Regions from separate parts of the Pseudorhodoferax sp. genome, predicted to be linked through region 1. Evidence: riboswitches for the same ligand, from Rfam matches in the RefSeq annotation. Region 1 holds a riboswitch; the other holds the start of a gene.
The links. Region 1 has a riboswitch for cobalamin ahead of QM782_RS21540 (TonB-dependent receptor). Riboswitches for the same ligand answer to the same signal wherever they lie in the genome.
Positions count from the first base shown of each region.

Region 2: another riboswitch for cobalamin. It lies ahead of QM782_RS18705 (TonB-dependent receptor domain-containing protein); the one in region 1 lies ahead of QM782_RS21540 (TonB-dependent receptor).

Region 1 is NZ_JASGJZ010000001.1:4,642,371-4,650,529, forward strand. It holds gene QM782_RS21520 (PepSY-associated TM helix domain-containing protein) at 1-451, shown strand, start outside; gene QM782_RS21525 (FeoA family protein) at 497-796, shown strand; gene feoB (ferrous iron transporter B) at 789-2,687, shown strand; gene QM782_RS21535 (DUF6587 family protein) at 2,690-2,941, shown strand; cobalamin riboswitch at 3,004-3,250, shown strand; gene QM782_RS21540 (TonB-dependent receptor) at 3,390-5,468, shown strand; gene QM782_RS21545 (ABC transporter substrate-binding protein) at 5,471-6,505, shown strand; gene QM782_RS21550 (FecCD family ABC transporter permease) at 6,513-7,598, shown strand; gene QM782_RS21555 (ABC transporter ATP-binding protein) at 7,595-8,159, shown strand, end outside.
Region 2 is NZ_JASGJZ010000001.1:3,989,650-3,997,808, reverse strand. It holds gene QM782_RS18715 (ABC transporter substrate-binding protein) at 1-18, opposite strand, end outside; gene QM782_RS18710 (bifunctional adenosylcobinamide kinase/adenosylcobinamide-phosphate guanylyltransferase) at 15-575, opposite strand; gene QM782_RS18705 (TonB-dependent receptor domain-containing protein) at 593-2,410, opposite strand; cobalamin riboswitch at 2,486-2,717, opposite strand; gene QM782_RS18700 (DUF904 domain-containing protein) at 2,744-2,986, shown strand; gene QM782_RS18695 (cell division protein ZapA) at 2,983-3,270, shown strand; gene QM782_RS18690 (sulfite exporter TauE/SafE family protein) at 3,575-4,384, shown strand; gene QM782_RS18685 (SAM-dependent methyltransferase) at 4,381-5,202, shown strand; gene QM782_RS18680 (choice-of-anchor A family protein) at 5,408-6,382, shown strand; gene QM782_RS18675 (glycerophosphodiester phosphodiesterase family protein) at 6,427-7,404, shown strand; gene QM782_RS18670 (TonB-dependent siderophore receptor) at 7,573-8,159, shown strand, end outside.

The sequences.
Region 1 (8,159 bases):
GCGCCCGCGCGCGGCCGGCGACGACGCGGCCGCCGGCGCGGTGGACATCGGCCTGGCCTGGGCCGCGTTCGAGCAGCGCGCCCGGGCCGCCGGCGGCTGGAGCGAGGCCATCGTGCGCGTGCAGCGGGCCGATGCGCCGGCGGTGCTGTTCACCTGGCTGGACGCACGGCCGGCGCACGAGCGCGCGCGCAACCGCACGACGGTCCGGCTGCGCGACGGCGAGGTGCTCCAGGACGAGCGCCATGCGGAAAAGCCGGCCGGCGGCCGGTTCCTGGCCGCGATCTATCCGCTGCACATGGGCAGCTACTTCGGGCTGGCGGGGCGCGTCGCGATGGCGCTGGCCGCGCTGGCACTGCCGGCATTCGGCCTCACGGGGTGGATGCTCTTCCTGTTGCGCAGACAATCCTCGGCCTGCAACAGGCAGCGCCGCGCCGCCGGCGCGGCTTCCTGATGCGCACGGGCCAGGCAACCTGGATTTCACGTGGATATTTCAGACATGCCAACCATGGCACCGGGCGCCCGCCCGGCTCCGGCCGCGCTGCGGCTCGACCAGTTGCCCGACCGCCAGTGGGCCACCGTCCTCGACGTCGCACGCCCGCCGGGCGCGGATGGCCGCGACCTGGCCCTGCGGCTGACGGAGATCGGCTTCGTACCGGGCGAGGCGGTGCGCATCATGGCCCGCGGCATGCCCGGCCGCGAGCCGCTGGCGGTGCGGCTGGGCCACACCACCTTCGCGCTGCGCCGGCACGAGGCGGCGCTGATCCAGGTCGTGCCCGGAGCCGCCGGCCATGGCTGAGGCCGCGATCCGCGTGCGCCCGCAGGCCGCCCCGCCCGGCCGCGTCGCGCTGCTGGGCAATCCAAACTGCGGCAAGACGGCGCTGTTCAACCTGCTGACCGGCAGCCGCCAGAAGGTGGCCAACTACGCCGGCGTCACGGTGGAGCGCAAGGAGGGCGCGCTGCGCACCCCCGCCGGCCGCCGCGTGGCGGTGGTGGACCTGCCGGGCACCTACAGCCTCAACCCGATGTCGGCCGACGAGGCGGTGACGCGCGACGTGATCACCGGCCGGCACCAGGAGCCGCTGCCCGACCTGCTGGTATGCGTGACCGACGCCACCAACCTGCGGCTGAACCTGCGCCTGGTGCTGGAGGCCAGGCAGCTGGGCCTGCCGATGGTGGTGGCGCTGAACATGACCGACATGGCCAGGCGCCAGGGCATCGAGGTCGACGCGGCGGTGCTGTCGCGCGAGCTGGGCGTGCCGGTGATCCCCACCGTCGGCGTGCAGCGCGGCGGCGCCCAGGCGCTGCTGGCCGCGCTCGACGCGCCGGTGCCGCCGGCCTCGCCGGTGCCCTGGGAGGCGCCGGCGTTCGACGAGGTGCTCCACACCCAGCGCGAGGTGCGCCGCATCCTGTCGCTGGCGGTGCACGAGCCGGCCGGCAGCCTGGCCACGAGCGACCGCATCGACCGGATCGTGCTGCATCCGGTGCTGGGCCTGGTGGTGCTGGCGCTGGTGCTGTTCCTGATGTTCCAGGCCGTGTTCGGCTGGGCCGAGGTGCCCATGCAGGCCATCGAGGCGGCCACCGCCGCCGTCGGCGGATGGGCCAGGACGCTGGTGCCGGAGGGCCCGCTGCAGAGCCTGCTGGTCGACGGGGTGATCGCCGGCGCCGGCGGGGTGGTGGTGTTCCTGCCGCAGATCCTGATCCTGTTCCTCTTCATCCTGGCGCTGGAGGACTCGGGCTACCTGCCGCGCGCGGCCTTCCTGCTGGACCGGGTGATGGGCGCGGTGGGCCTGTCGGGCCGCTCCTTCATCCCGCTGCTGTCCAGCTTCGCCTGCGCCATCCCCGGCATCATGGCCACGCGCACCATCGGCAATTGGCGCGACCGGCTCACCACCATCATGATCGCGCCGCTGATGACCTGCTCGGCCCGGCTGCCGGTGTATGCGCTGCTGATCGCCGCGTTCATCCCGCAGCGGCAGGTGGCGGGCGTGGTCAACCTGCAGGGGCTGGTGCTGTTCGGCCTGTACCTGTTCGGCATCGTCGCGGCGATGGCGGTGGCCTGGGTGATGCAGCACCTGCACACCCGGCGGGGCGCCCCGGCCTCGCCGCTGATGATGGAACTGCCGGCCTACCGCTGGCCCAACCCGCGCAACCTGCTGCAGGGGCTGTGGGAGCGCGCCTGGATCTTCCTGCAGCGGGTGGGCACCATCATCCTCACGCTGACCATCCTGCTGTGGTTCCTCTCCAGCTACCCGGTGCCGCCGGCGGGCGCCACGGGGCCGGCCATCCAGTACAGCCTGGCCGGCCTGCTGGGGCGCGCGCTGGAGCACGTGTTCGCGCCGATCGGCTTCAACTGGCAGATCAGCATCGCGCTGGTGCCGGGCATGGCCGCGCGCGAGGTGGCGGTGGGCGCGCTCGGCACCGTGTACGCGCTCTCGGCCACGGGCGACGAGGCGATGGCGGGCGCGCTGGAGCCGCTGATCGCCGGCAGCTGGTCGCTGGCCACGGCGCTGTCGCTGCTGGTGTGGTACGTGTTCGCGCCGCAGTGCCTGTCGACGCTGGCCACCGTCAAGCGCGAGACCGGGTCGTGGAAGTACGTGTTCGTCATGGCGGGCTACCTCTTTGGCCTGGCCTACCTGGCCTGCTTCGCCACCTACCGGCTGGCGCTGGCCTTCGCTGCGGGAGCCTGAGCATGCTGCAGAACCTGATCGTCTTCGCCATCGTGGCCGCCGCCGCGGTGTACGCCGTGTGGCGCTGGATGCCAGCCGCCTGGCGCAGGGGCGCGGCGCGCCGGCTGGCGGCGGGTTCGCAGCGCGCCGGTCTGGTGGACGACGCGCAGGCCGAGCGCCTGGCCGCCTCGCTCGCCAAGACTTCCGGCTGCGGCGACTGCGAGAGCTGCGGGAGCTGCGCCCCGCCTTCCGCCGGCGCCAAGCGCCCGGAGTGACGCGCGGCGCGGTCGCTATACTCCGCGCGCCCCGGGGATCCGTTTCCGGGGCATCCGTGCGTCAGGTGTCTGCATGCCCGCATGCAGAGTAAACGGGAACGAGGTGAAGGCCGGCAGGTTCGGCCCAGGCCTCGGCTGCCCCCGCAACGGTAAGCAAGTTCAAGCGCCGATCGCCGCCCCGCCCTACCGGCAGGCCGGCCGTCACTGAGCCCTCACGTGGTCCGCCGCAACGGCGGATGCGCGGCGGGTTCGGGAAGACGCGGCGCCCGGAGGGCCCCCTCTCCCCTTGCGAGCCCGGATACCGGCCTGCCGCGTCCGAGCATGCCCTGCATGCGAATGCCGGCCGTCTGCGGGGTGCAGACAGGGCGTCCGGCCGCTCGCCCCCGCGGGGCACGCAGCGGCCGCGCGCTGCTGTCGCGACAGGCGGTCCACAACCCTGTCGCGCACGATGCCACGCCATTCCCATCTCCTCCATCCCGCCGCGCTGTGCGCCGCCCTGCTGGGCGCGCCGGCCCTGGCCCAGACCACGCTGCCCGAGGTGCGCGTCACCGACGAAGCCGAGCGCACCGGCGCGCAGCTGCGCCTGCCGGCGCAGACCGCCAGCCACACCGGCCTGTCGATCCAGGACCTGCCGGCCAGCGTCGACGGCGTATCGGCCGAGCAGATGCGCGAGCGCGGCGACGTCGGCCTGGTCGAGGCGGTCACGCGCACGGTCGGCCTGACCTCCAGCAGCACGCCCGGCAACGGCGGCCTGTCGTTCGGCAGCCGCGGCTTCGTCGGCGTGAACTCGGTCGGCGTGGCCGAGGACGGCGTGCCGGCCAGCGTGGCCGCCGGCACCACCTCCTATCCCGGCGACATCTGGGGCTACGAGCGCATCGAGGTGCTGCGCGGGCCGGCCTCGCTGATGTACGGCAGCGGCACCATGGGCGCCACCATCAACGCCGTGCGCAAGCAGCCCAGCCGGACCTTCGGCATCGAGGCGCTGGCGGCCGGCGGCAGCGACGCCACCGGGCGCCTCGGCCTGGGCGCGACCGGCCCGCTGGGCCCGGTCGCCAGCTACCGGCTGGACGTGTACGGCCAGCGCAGCGACGGCGAGCGCGCGATGGGCGACGCGCGCAGCGCCAAGTTCATGGGCACGCTGCGGCTGGAGCCCACGCGCGACCTGCAGCTCGACCTGATCGCCGACCGCAGCCTGCAGAAGCCCGCGCGCTACTTCGGCACGCCCGGGCTGGACGGCCGCGTGGTCGAGGCGCTGCGCGGCGAGAACTACAACACCGCCGACAGCATCGTGCGCTACGAGGAAGACCGCCTGCGCGCCCGCCTGCGCTGGCGCGCCAGCGAGGCCGTGACCGTGCGCAACGAGCTGTTCCACTTCGAGAGCGACCGGCACTGGCGCAACATCGAGGCCTATGCCTACGACCCGGCGGCCGGCACCGTGGCCCGCTCGGACTACCTGGAGATCCTGCACGACGTGGCGCAGACCGGCAACCGCTTCGGCCTGGACCTGGCGCTGGGCCGGCACCAGGTGGCGCTGGGCTGGGAAATCTCCAGGACCAAGTTCCGCAACAGCAGCAACTCGCCCTACCGCGGCGCCTCGGTGGTCTCGGCCTTCGACCCGCAGCATGGCGGCTGGATCAGCCCCGACCCCACGCTGCCGCGGTACGACACCGAACTGCGCCAGAACGCCTTCTACGTCGAGGACGCCTGGAAGCTCTCGGACCAGTGGCTGCTGCTGGCCGGCCTGCGCCGCGACCTGTACGCCTTCGAACGCCGCGAGCTGGTCTCGGGCACGCCGTTCGACAAGGACCTGGGCGGCACCTCGGCCCGCCTGGGCGTGACCTACAAGCTGGACCCGCGCACCAGCCTGTACGCGCAGTACAGCCAGGGCCACGACCCCGTGACCACGATGCTCTCGCTGAACCTGGCGAACCGCGACTTCCGCCTGAGCGAAGGCCGGCAGGTCGAGGCCGGCGTCAAGCAGCAGCTGGCCGACAACCTGGGCGAATGGACGCTCGCCGTCTACCACATCCGCAAGGACGACATCGTCACGCGCGACCCCAGCCGCCCGGCCATCTCCATCCAGGGCGGCAGCCAGTCCTCCAAGGGCGTGGAGCTGGGCGGCGTGCTGCGCGCCAGCGCCGCGCTGCGCCTGGAGGGCAACCTGAGCTACACCGACGCCCGGTTCGGCACGCTGCTGGAAGCCGGCGGCGACCGCGCCGGCAACCGCCCCCTGGGCGTCGCCCGGACGACCGCCAACCTGTGGGCGCACTACCGCGTGGGCGCCTGGCAGGCCTCGGCCGGCGTGCGCAACGTCGGCAAGCGCTTCGCCAACAACGCCAACACCACCGAGTTGCCCTCCTACACGCTGCTCGACGCGGCGCTGCACTGGCAGTTCGACGCCAACACCACGCTGAGCCTGATCGCGCGCAACCTGACCGACCGGTTCTACGTCCATTCCAGCTACGGCAGCCAGTTCCTCGTCGGCCCCGGCCGGCAGTTCGAACTGGCCGCGCAGCTGCGCTTCTGAACGTGCGCCCGGCCGGCCTGTACGCCACCGCGCTGGCGGTGCTGCTGGCGGCGTGCTCGCGGCACGAGGGCGAGGCGCCGCGCGCGTCCGTGCCTGGGCCCGCTGCCGCTGTCGCCGCCGCGGAACCGGCCGCCGTGGCGCCGGTGACCGTCGAGGTCTGCGGCCAGCCCGTCGCCTACCCCCGGGTGCCGCAGCGCGTCGTCACGCACGACGTGAACATCACCGAGATGTTCCTATTCCTGGGCCTGGGCGAGTACCTGGTCGGCACCTCCGGCATCCCGGCGGACAAGGAGATCGACCCGGCCTTCCGCGCGCAGCTGGCGCGCGTGCCCAGCCTGTCGCGCGGAGCGATGAACCTGGAGGCCATCGTCGGCGCGCGCGCCGACTTCGTGTTCGGCGGCTGGAGCTACGGCTTTCGCCCCGGCCAGGTCACGCCGGAGCTGCTGGCCCGGCACGGCATCGCCTCGTACGTGCTGACCGAGTCCTGCATCCACGTCGGCCCGCGCCAGCGCGTGTCCATGGACGACACGCTGGCCGACCTGCGCGCCATCGCGCGCATCTTCCGCATCGAGCGCCAGGCCGAGCCGCGGATCCAGGAGCTGGAGCGCGCGCTGCGCGACCTGGAGCAGCGCACGCAGGCCGTGCCGCAGCGCCCGCGCGTGTTCGTCTACGACAGCGGGCAGGACATCCCGGTGACCTCCGGCCGCTACGGCATGCCGCAGGCGATGATCGAGGCGGCCGGCGGGCGCAACATCTTCGACGACATCCCGCGCAACTGGCCCCGCGGCAACTGGGAGGACGTGGTCGCCCGCGATCCCGAATGGATCGTCATCGTCGACTACGGCCAGCCCGACGCGCAGGGCAAGATCGACTTCCTGCTGCACAAGCCCGAGCTGGCCGGGGTCGACGCCGTGCGCCACCGGCGCTTCTTCGTGCTGACCTACGCCGAGGCCACGCCGGGCCCGCGCAACGTCGCCCGGGCGCGCGCGCTGGCCGCCGCCCTGCACCCGGCGCTGATGGCCGCCGGCCGGCCGTAGACCGGGCATGCGCCGCGCCGCCCGGTTCCTCCCGGCACGCAGCGGGCCGCTCGCGGCCTGGTGCCTGGCGCTGGCCGCGCTGCTGGCGCTGGCCATGACGCTGGCCCTCACCTGGGGCACCGTGCCGATCCCGCCCGCCACCGTCTGGCGGATCGCCTGGCAGCAGGTGCGGCTGGCATTGGGCGCCGAGCCCCTGCCGGCCGCGCCGTGGATCGTGCAGTACGAGCAGATCGTCTGGCTGATCCGCATGCCGCGCGTGCTGCTGGCCGCGCTGGTGGGCGCCGGCCTGGCGGTGGTTGGCGTGGTCATGCAGGCCATGGTGCGCAACCCGCTGGCCGACCCGTACCTGCTGGGCGTGTCCTCCGGCGCCTCGGTCGGCGCCGTCGCGGTGCTGGCCTTCGGCGCCTTCGCGTTCCTCGGCGGGCACGCGCTGACGCTCGGCGCCTTCGCCGGCGCGCTGGCGGCCACCTGCGTGGTGTACGCGCTCGCGCAGGCGCAGGGGCGCATCCACGCCATGCGGCTGATCCTGTGCGGCGTGGCCGTGGGCCACGTGCTGCTGGGCATCACCAGCCTGATCACGCTGACCTCCGGCCAGCGCGAGCTGGCCGCCGCCGTGCTGACCTGGACGCTGGGCAGCCTGGCCGGCACGCAGTGGGACGAGCTGGGCCTGCCCGGCCTGGTGCTGGCCGCCACGCTCGCCTGGCTGCTGCTGCAGGCGCGCGCGCTGAACGCGCTGGCGGGCGGCGAGGAAACGGCCGTGACGCTGGGCATCGACCCGCACGGCCTGCGGCGGCGGCTGTTCGTCGCGGTCTCGCTGGTCACCGGCACCATGGTCGCCGTCAGCGGCGCGATCGGCTTCGTCGGCCTCGTGGTGCCGCACGTCGCGCGCATGCTGGTCGGCACCAGCCACCGCCGCGTGCTGCCGGTGGCCGCGCTGGGCGGCGCCGTGTTCCTGGTGCTGGTGGACCTGCTGGCGCGCACCTGGCTGGCGCCGACCGAGATCCCGGTGGGGGTCGTGACCTCGCTGATCGGCGGGCCGTTCTTCATCTGGATGCTGGCGCGGCACCAGGCCTTCGGGGGGCGCCCGGCATGATGCTCGAAGGCCGCGGGCTGCACTGGGAGGCGCAGGCGCGCCGCATCGTCGACGGCGCCAGCGTGGCGCTGGCGCGCGGCGAATGCCTGGGCCTGATCGGCCCCAACGGCAGCGGCAAGTCCACGCTGCTGCGCCTGCTGTACCGCGCGCTGCGGCCCACGCGCGGGGCCGTGCTGCTGCAGGGCCTGGACGTGCGCGGCATCGCCGAGCGCCGCTTCGCGCAGCAGGTGGCGGTGCTGGCGCAGGAGTCCGCCCCCGGCTTCGAGACCACGGTGGCCGAGCTGGTCATGATGGGCCGCATCCCACACCAGGCCCCGTGGGCGCGCGACAGCGCGCAGGACCACGCCATCGTGCGCGAGGCGCTGCGCCAGGTCGACGCGCTGGCGCTGGCCCGGCGCCCGCTGGCCGAGCTGTCGGGCGGCGAGAAGCAGCGCGTGCTGCTGGCCCGCGCGCTGGCGCAGCAGCCCCAGGTGCTGCTGCTGGACGAGCCGACCAACCACCTGGACATCCGCCACCAGCTCGAGCTGATGGGCCTGCTGCGCCGCCAGCAGCTCAGCACCA
Region 2 (8,159 bases), 650 kb from region 1:
CCGGCGCAGCCACCTCATGCGGCGGCGCCCTTCAGCGCCAGCGGCAGGCCGGCGGCCATCAGCGTCACGCGGGCGCAGCAGGCGGCCAGGCGCTGGTTCAGGCCGCCGAGCGCATCGACGAAGGCGCGCACCTCGCGCCCGAGCGGGATCACGCCCAGGCCGACCTCGTTGCCGACCAGCACCAGCGGGCCGGAGGCCGCGCGCACGGCCTGCTCCAGCGCCTGCAGCGCGGCCTCGGCCTGCGCCGGCGTGGCGGCCGGGCCCTGCGCGGGCATCAGCAGCCCGGTCAGCCACAGCGTCAGGCAGTCCACCACCACCAGCGTGTGCGCATCGCCATGGGCCTCGATGGCCTCGGCCAGGCGCAGCGGCTCCTCCACCGTCCGCAGGCCCGGCACGCGGGCGGCGCGCTCGGCCTGGTGGCGCGCGATGCGCGCGCGCATCTCCGCGTCGTGCGGCTGGGCGGTGGCGACCAGCACCGCGCGGCGGCCCGCGCCGCCGGCCAGCCAGTCGCGCGCCAGCAGCTCGGCGCGGCGCGACTTGCCGCTCTTCTGCCCGCCCAGGATCAGCTCGGCCATGGCGCGGCATTCTCCATTCAGCGCGGCTGCCAGCGCAGCGTCACGAACACGCCGCGGCCGGGCTGGTTGTAGCCCCGGGCGGTCTCGTAGTCGCGGTCGAACAGGTTGTTGACCTTGCCGCGCACCGACCAGTCCTTGGCGAAGGCGTAGTCGGCATACAGGTCCAGCGTGGCGTAGCCGCCCAGGCGCTGCGTGTTGGCCGCATCGTCGAAGCGGTGGCTGGCCGCCAGCAGCGTGCCGCCGAAGGTCCAGGCGCCGGCCGCGTAGTCCGCGCCCAGCGTGGCCTGGCGCTTGGCGCGGCGCTGCAGCACGCGGTCCGAGACCTCGTTGCGCGGGTCCAGCAGGTCCAGGCTGGCGCGCAACGTCAGCGGGCCGGCGCTGCCGGCGTAGCCCAGCGTCCAGCCCTCGATGCGCGAGCGCGGCACGTTGGTCGGGTTGGTGCCGCTGGTGATGTAGCCGCGGATCTTGTTGTCGAAGCGCACCAGCTTGACCTCGTGGCCGCCGGCACTCCAGGTCACGCCCAGGTCGGTGTTGCGGCCGCGCTCGGGTTCCAGCAGCGGGTTGCCGAAGCCGGGGTAGTACAGCTGGTTGAACGACGGCGCCACGAAGCTGGTGCCGCGCGAGGCATGCACGCGCCAGGCCGGCGTGATCTGGTAGCCGTAGCCAGCGAACCAGGTGTTGGCGCTGCCGAACTGCGAGTTGTCGTCGTGCCGGCCGTTGACCTGCCAGCTGTGCGCGCCGGCCGAGCCGTTCAGGCCGGCGAAGAGGCCGGTGATGCTGCGGTCCTTCACGGTGTAGTCGGTCGAGCCGGCGACCTTCTGCTCGCGCCGCTCCACGCCGGCCAGCACCACGCCGACCGGCGTGTCCACGTTGTTCTGCCAGGTCCACTGGTTCTGCGTGGTCTTGAAGTCGGACGGCAGCCAGGACGCCTCGACCGCATTGGAGGTGTCGGCGCTGTGGCCGAAGCGCAGCTCGGTCTGCCAGGCCGGCAGCACGCGGCCGGTGAGGCCGGCGCCCAGCACCACGCTGCGCACCGTGGTGCGCGCATCGCGGCCCGGGCCGTCGTCCAGGTGGGTCAGGCCGTCGGAATACAGGAAGTTCGCGTCGGCACGCCAGCCGCCGTCGAGCTGCAGGCCCAGCGAGCCGTTGACCGAGTCCTGGCGGTACGGGTCGCGGTCCGGGTTGTAGTTGCCGAAGGCGACGCGCTCGTTGGTCGCCGAGAAGCTGTCCTCGCGCTGCTGGCGCAGGCCCAGCGCGTAGGTCAGCGCGCCCTGGCCGCCGCCCACGCCGGCCGACAGCTCGCGGTGCTTCTCGCTGCCCAGCGTGGCCGAGGCGTAGGGATGGAAGCCGGCGCGGCCCTTCTTCGTGAAGATCTGCACCACGCCGCCCACGCCCTCGCTGCCGTACAGCGAGGAGGCCGGGCCCTTGAGCACCTCGATGCGCTCGATCGCATCCAGCGGCACCGCGTCCCAGACCGGCGTGCCGGCGGTGGCCGAGCCGTAGCGCACGCCGTCGATCAACAGGATGGTGTGGCGCGCTTCGGTACCGCGGATGAACACGCTGGAGGTCTTGCCGGCGCCGCCGTTGGCGGCCATCTGCAGGCCGGCCTCGCGCGCCAGCAGCTCGGGCAGCGTGCGCGCGGTCGAATGCTCGATCTGCGCGCCGTCGATCACGACCACGTCGCTGACCAGCGCGTCGGCGCGCGTGGCGCCGCGGGTGGCGGTGACGACGATCTCGTCCAGCGTGGCCGGGGACGGTTGGGCCAGGGCGGGCCAGGCCGCGGTCAGTGCCAGCGTGAGGGCGCTCAGGCGCGCGCGGTGCATGCGGTGCTTCATGTGAGGAGGAACACAAACCAGGTGCCCCCGCCAGCTTCCCCGCCGGCGTATGGGCGTCACGGCCGCGCACGGACGTGCGGCAGCCACCTCGTTGGCCGGTATCCGGGCTGGCGGCGCACGCTCCACCGCCTTCCCGCGCGCGGTACGCGCAGTGGCACGAGGATGAAGTGGAAGTCCCTGGACTTCGGCCGCTTACCGTTGCGGGGGCAGCGCAGGTTAGGCCCGCGCGCGGCGGCGCGCCCCCCTGCTTCCCGTTGAACTGCGGCGCGTGAACCGCGCCGCGAGCACCAACGGCGCGGATTCTATGTGCGCGAACCTACAATGCGCCCCGCCATGGACCAAGCCACCCAGATCCAGCAGATCGCCGAGCGCACCGAACGCCTGCTGCTGCGCCACCGCGAACTGCAGCGCACCAACGCACTGCTGGCCGAGCAGGTGGAGCAGCTCGAGGGCGAGCGCGATTCGCTGCGTTCGCGGCTCGCGGCGGCGCGCGCGCGCATCGACGCGCTGCTCGAACGCCTGCCCGACTCCATCAGCGTGGCCCCGGCCCCCGCCTACCGGAAGGACCCGCCGTGAGCCAGCTCGAAGTCAAGATCCTCGGCCACAGCTACCGGCTCAGCTGCCCGCCCGGCGGCGAGGAGCGCATGCTGCAGGCGGTGCAGCGCGTCGACAGCGCCATGTGCGCGATCCGCGATGCCGGCAAGATCCGGGCACGCGACCGCATCGCCGTGCTGGCCGCGCTGAACATCGCGTTCGACCAGGCCGAGGCGCCCGCCCCGGCCCAGCCGCCGAGCGACCAGCTCGCCGCCATCCTGGCCCGCCTCGACGACGCGCTCGGCGGCGACGGCCAACTGCTCTAGCGGCCCGCGCCGCGCAGCGCAAGTGCCGGCGCAGCAACACCACGATGCGTGCGTTTATCGCGCTTCCGGGCCACAGCATTCGTCCTAGAATGGCCCCGTCTGCGGTGTTCGCCGGGCTTTATATGTCCTTGAACCAATGCTCATACGAGCCTGGGCCTGGAACATTTCCTGGGGAGCGTGAACGTCTCGCGTCAGATGATCCCAACTCCAGGCTGACCTAGCCCACCTGGACCCCCGGTTCAGGCTGCGGCCCGGTGGCACCTGCAGACACCTTTCTCGCTTCCGTCCCTCCCCTTCTCCCCCGATGTCGCTGCTGCTGCTGATCGAGCTGGCCCTGCTGGGGCTGGGCTCCGGCTTCCTGGCCGGGCTGCTGGGCATCGGCGGCGGCATGCTGATGGTGCCGTTCCTGACCTTCTTCTTGTCGCGGCAGGGCGTGGACGCGGACCTGGCCGTGAAGATGGCGATCGCCACCTCCATGGCGACCATCATGTTCACCTCCGTCTCCAGCGTGCGCGCGCACCACCGGCGCGGCGCGGTGCGCTGGGACCTGGTGCGGACGCTGGCCCCCGGCATCGTGCTGGGCAGCCTGTGCGCCAGCCTGGGCGTGTTCGCGCTGCTCAAGGGCGCGTACCTGGCGATCTTCTTCGGCCTGTTCGTCGGCTTCTCGGCCACGCAGATGTTTCTGGACAAGAAGCCCAAGCCCACGCGCCAGATGCCGGGCACGGCCGGGCGCGTCGCGGCCGGCGGTGGCATCGGCTTCCTCTCGGGGCTGGTGGGCGCCGGCGGCGGCTTCATCAGCGTGCCGTTCATGACCTGGTGCAACGTGCCGATCCACAACGCCGTGGCCACCAGCGCGGCGCTGGGCTTTCCGATCGCGCTGGCCAACGTCGTCGGCTACGTGCTGGCCGGCCAGGGCCTGGCGGACCGGCCAGCCGCCTCGCTCGGCTACGTCTGGCTGCCGGCGCTGGCCGTGATCGCCTGCGCCAGCGTGCTGACCGCGCCGCTGGGCGCGCGGGCCGCGCACGCGCTGCCGGTCGGGTCGCTGAAGAAGGTGTTCGCCAGCGTGCTGTACCTGCTGGCCGCCTACATGCTCTACAAGGGCATCACCGCATGAAGCGCCTGCTGGCCGCCGCCGCGCTGTGCGCCGCCGCCGTCGCGGCCCGGGCGCTGGAGGAGGTGCCCTTCATCACCTCGCCCGACAACGTCACGCTGGAGATGCTGCGCATCGCCCACGTCGGCAAGGACGATCACCTGATCGACCTCGGCTCGGGCGACGGCCGCATCGTGATCCTGGCCGCGCAGCGCTTCGGCGCCAGCGGCCTGGGCGTGGAGATCGTGCCCGACCTGGTGCGCCAGAGCGAACGCAACGCCCGCGACGCCGGCGTGGCCGACCGCGTGGCGTTCCGCCAGCAGGACATCTTCGAGACCGACCTGTCGGGCGCCACCGTCGTCACGATGTACCTGCTGCCGGACGTGAACCTGGCGCTGCGCCCGCGGCTGCTGGCGCTGCGGCCCGGCACGCGCATCGTCTCGCACGACTGGGACCTGGGCGACTGGAAGCCCGACCGCACCACCGTGGTCGAGGTGCCGGACAAGCAGGTCGGCCTGCAGAAGTCGAGCCGCGTCCACCTGTGGACCGTGCCGGCGCAGGTGCACGGCCTGTGGTGCGGCAGCGGCGTGCTGCGCGGCACGCGGTTCGCCGTCGAACAGCACTACCAGACCTTCCGCGCGACGATGACGCGCGGCGAGCGCGTGCGCGCGTACGAGGGCACGATCCAGGGCGACACGCTGCATTCCCTGCCCGGCGCGCGCACGCAGATGCAGCTGCGCCTGCGCGACGGCCGGCTGGAGCTGGTGCAGGCCGACGGCCCGCTGGCCTTGCTCAAGGGCGCGACGCTGCAGGCCGCCACCGGCGGCCGCTGCCCGGACTGACCCTCTCGCCCTGTTGTTGCGCCGGCACCGCGGCGCCTGTGCCGGATTGCACGGCCACCGAAGGCGCTCGACGGCCCCGCGTGAACTAGTCGGCGTCTTGGCCCGCGGGCTTGCGTCGCCCCTGATTCGCACACAAAAGCGAACGGAGAATTCGCTTCATCCGCTCAATTCCATTACTTGTCGAGCGGCACCCAGAAAGCCAGCCATGCCCATCACGCCCAAGTCCCTGCTGTTCGCCGCTGCTGCACTGTGCGCCAGCGGCTTCGCCAACGCCGCCGCCGTCAGCCTCGGCGGCGCGGCCGACTACAACCTGGTCAGCTTCAGCGACTTCGCCTCGCGCCACAACTCGGTCGGCGGCGGCGTGGCCGTGGCCGGCAACCTGACGGCCAGCGGCCTGGACCTGAACGGCAACCGCAGCGCCGCCGGCATCGTCGTCGGCGGCAACCTCAGCTACACCAACGGCACGCTCAACGGCGACACCTACGTCGGCGGCAATCGCAGCACGCAGGGCATCGGCTTCAACGGCCAGTGGACCAGCGGCGACGTGCCGCTGGACTTCAACAGCCTGTCCCGCCAGATGCAGGACCTGTCGACCGCGCTGGCCGGCCTGTCGGCCACGGGCTCCGGCGCCATCCAATGGGGCGGCCTGTACCTGACCGGCAGCAACAGCGCGGTCGAGGTGTTCAACCTGAGCGCGGCCCAGCTGTCCAGCCCCGGCTGGTCGAACCTGTCGCAGCTGCAATCCGGCAGCACCATCATCATCAACGTCAGCGGCACCAGCGTGAACCTGCACGACGGCATGCTCCGCGACCTGTCGCCCTACAACGTGCTGCTGAACTTCTACGAGGCCGAGACGCTGGACCTGCGCAACATCGGGCTGGACGCCAGCATCCTGGCGCCGGAAGCGGTGGTGACCGGCAGCAGCGGCAGCATCGGCGGCAACGTGGTCGTCGGCGGCTGGGACGCCACGATCACGCTGAGCGGCAACCGCTACTTCAGCGTCGCGGACGTCGCCGGCTACCTGCCGCCGGCCGCGGTGCTCCCCGCTCCCGGCCCGGCCGACAGGCAGGCCGACCCGGGCGCCGAAGTCCCGGAACCCCACCAGCTCGCGCTGATCGTGCTGGGGCTGGCGATGGTCGCCGTGGCCACGCGCCGCCGCCAGCAGCGCGCCCGCCGCTGACCCGCCCGGCCCGCGCCGCCACCATGCTGCGGCCGGGCCGACCGATGCCCTCTCCCCTGCTCCCCCGCGCGATCCGCGCCGCCGCCACGGCGGTGCTCGCGGCCGGCGCCGCCTGGCCCGCCGCGGCCGCGCCGGCGGCGGCGATAGCGACAACGACAGCGCCGCCGGCCCCGATCGTGATCGCGCACCGCGGCGCCTCGGGCTACCTGCCCGAGCACACGCTGGCGGCCTACGAACTGGCCGTGCACATGGGCGCCGACTACATCGAGCCCGACCTGCGCCTGACGCGCGACGGCCACCTCGTCGCCCTGCACGACGCCACGCTGGAACGCACCACCGACGCCGCCGAGCGCTTCGCGCCGCGCCACGGCGGCTGGCGCGTGGCCGATTTCTCGCTGCAGGAGATCCGCTCGCTGGCGGTGCGCCCGCAGGGCATGGCGCGGCTGCAGGTGCCGGGCTTCGCGCCCACGTCGCCGCATCCGCTGCGCGTGCCGACCTTCGAGGAGATCATCCTGCTCGCGCGGCGGCTCGAAGCCGGCCGCGGGCGCCCGGTCGGCCTGTACCCCGAGCTCAAGGACGGCGGCCCGCGCATCGTGCGGCGCGTGCTGGAGACACTGGCCGAACACGGCTACCGCGCCGCCGATCCGGTGTTCCTCCAGTCCTTCCACGCCGGGACCCTCCAGGACCTGCGCCGCCGGCAGCAGGCGATGGGGCCCGGCTACCGGCTGGTGCTGCTGGGCGGCTCGGCCAACCAGCTGCTGGCCACGGGGCTCGACCACATCGCCGGCTTCGCCGACGCCGTGGGCGTGAACGTCCACGGCGAGGGCATGTCGCGCAGCTTCATCGCCCTGGCCCACCAGGCCGGCCTGGCGGTGCACGGCTATACCTTCGCCGAACCCCGGGCCGCCGCCGCGGTGCCCGAACTGCGCAAGTACTTCAACTGGGGCATGGACGGGGCCTTCGCGAACTACCCCGACCTGGCGCTGCGTGCGCGGGCCGCGGGCCCGCGGGGCCCTCGCTAGAATCCCGCCCCGATCGCGCCGGCAAGAGCGCGGCGATCCTCCAGGCGGGCCGCCACGGCGCCCCCGCCCATCCTCCCCCTCGATGAAAACGCACGGCCGCGCAGCAAGGCGCGCCGTCGCCGGCCCGTCCGCCGGCATACCGACCATGCCATCGAGGGAGAGAATTCCATGCACCGTTCCGTTCTGGCGCGCGCGCTCTGCGCCGCGCTGGCCGCCCTGTCCACCACGGCCCAGGCCCAGGCGCCGGCTTCCGCGCTGCCCGAGGTCCGCGTCTCGGCCACCGGCGACGACAGCACCGAGGGCACCGGCGCCTACGCCACCGAGGGCGCCACCAGCGTCGGCAGCCGGCTGTCGCTGACGCCGCGCGAGACGCCGCAGTCCGTCAGCGTGGTCACGCGCCAGCGCATGGACGACTTCAACCTGCAGTCGGTCGAGGACATCGCCGGCGCGACCACCGGCATCTACCTCAGCAAGAGCTCGACCGAGCGCGCCGGCTTCCGCTCGCGTGGCTTCTCGATCGGCAACTACGTGATCGACGGCACGCCGCTGATGCTGAACGTCTACGGCAACGACACCATGGGCCAGAACACGCTGGCCATGTACGACCGCGTGGAGGTCCTGCGCGGCGCCACCGGCCTGCTGACCGGCACGGGCGACCCGTCGGGCGTGCTGAATCTGGTGCGCAAGCGGCCCACGGCCGAGCGCCACGTGGCGCTGGAAGGCACGCTCGGCCGCTGGAACAACAAGCGCCTGGA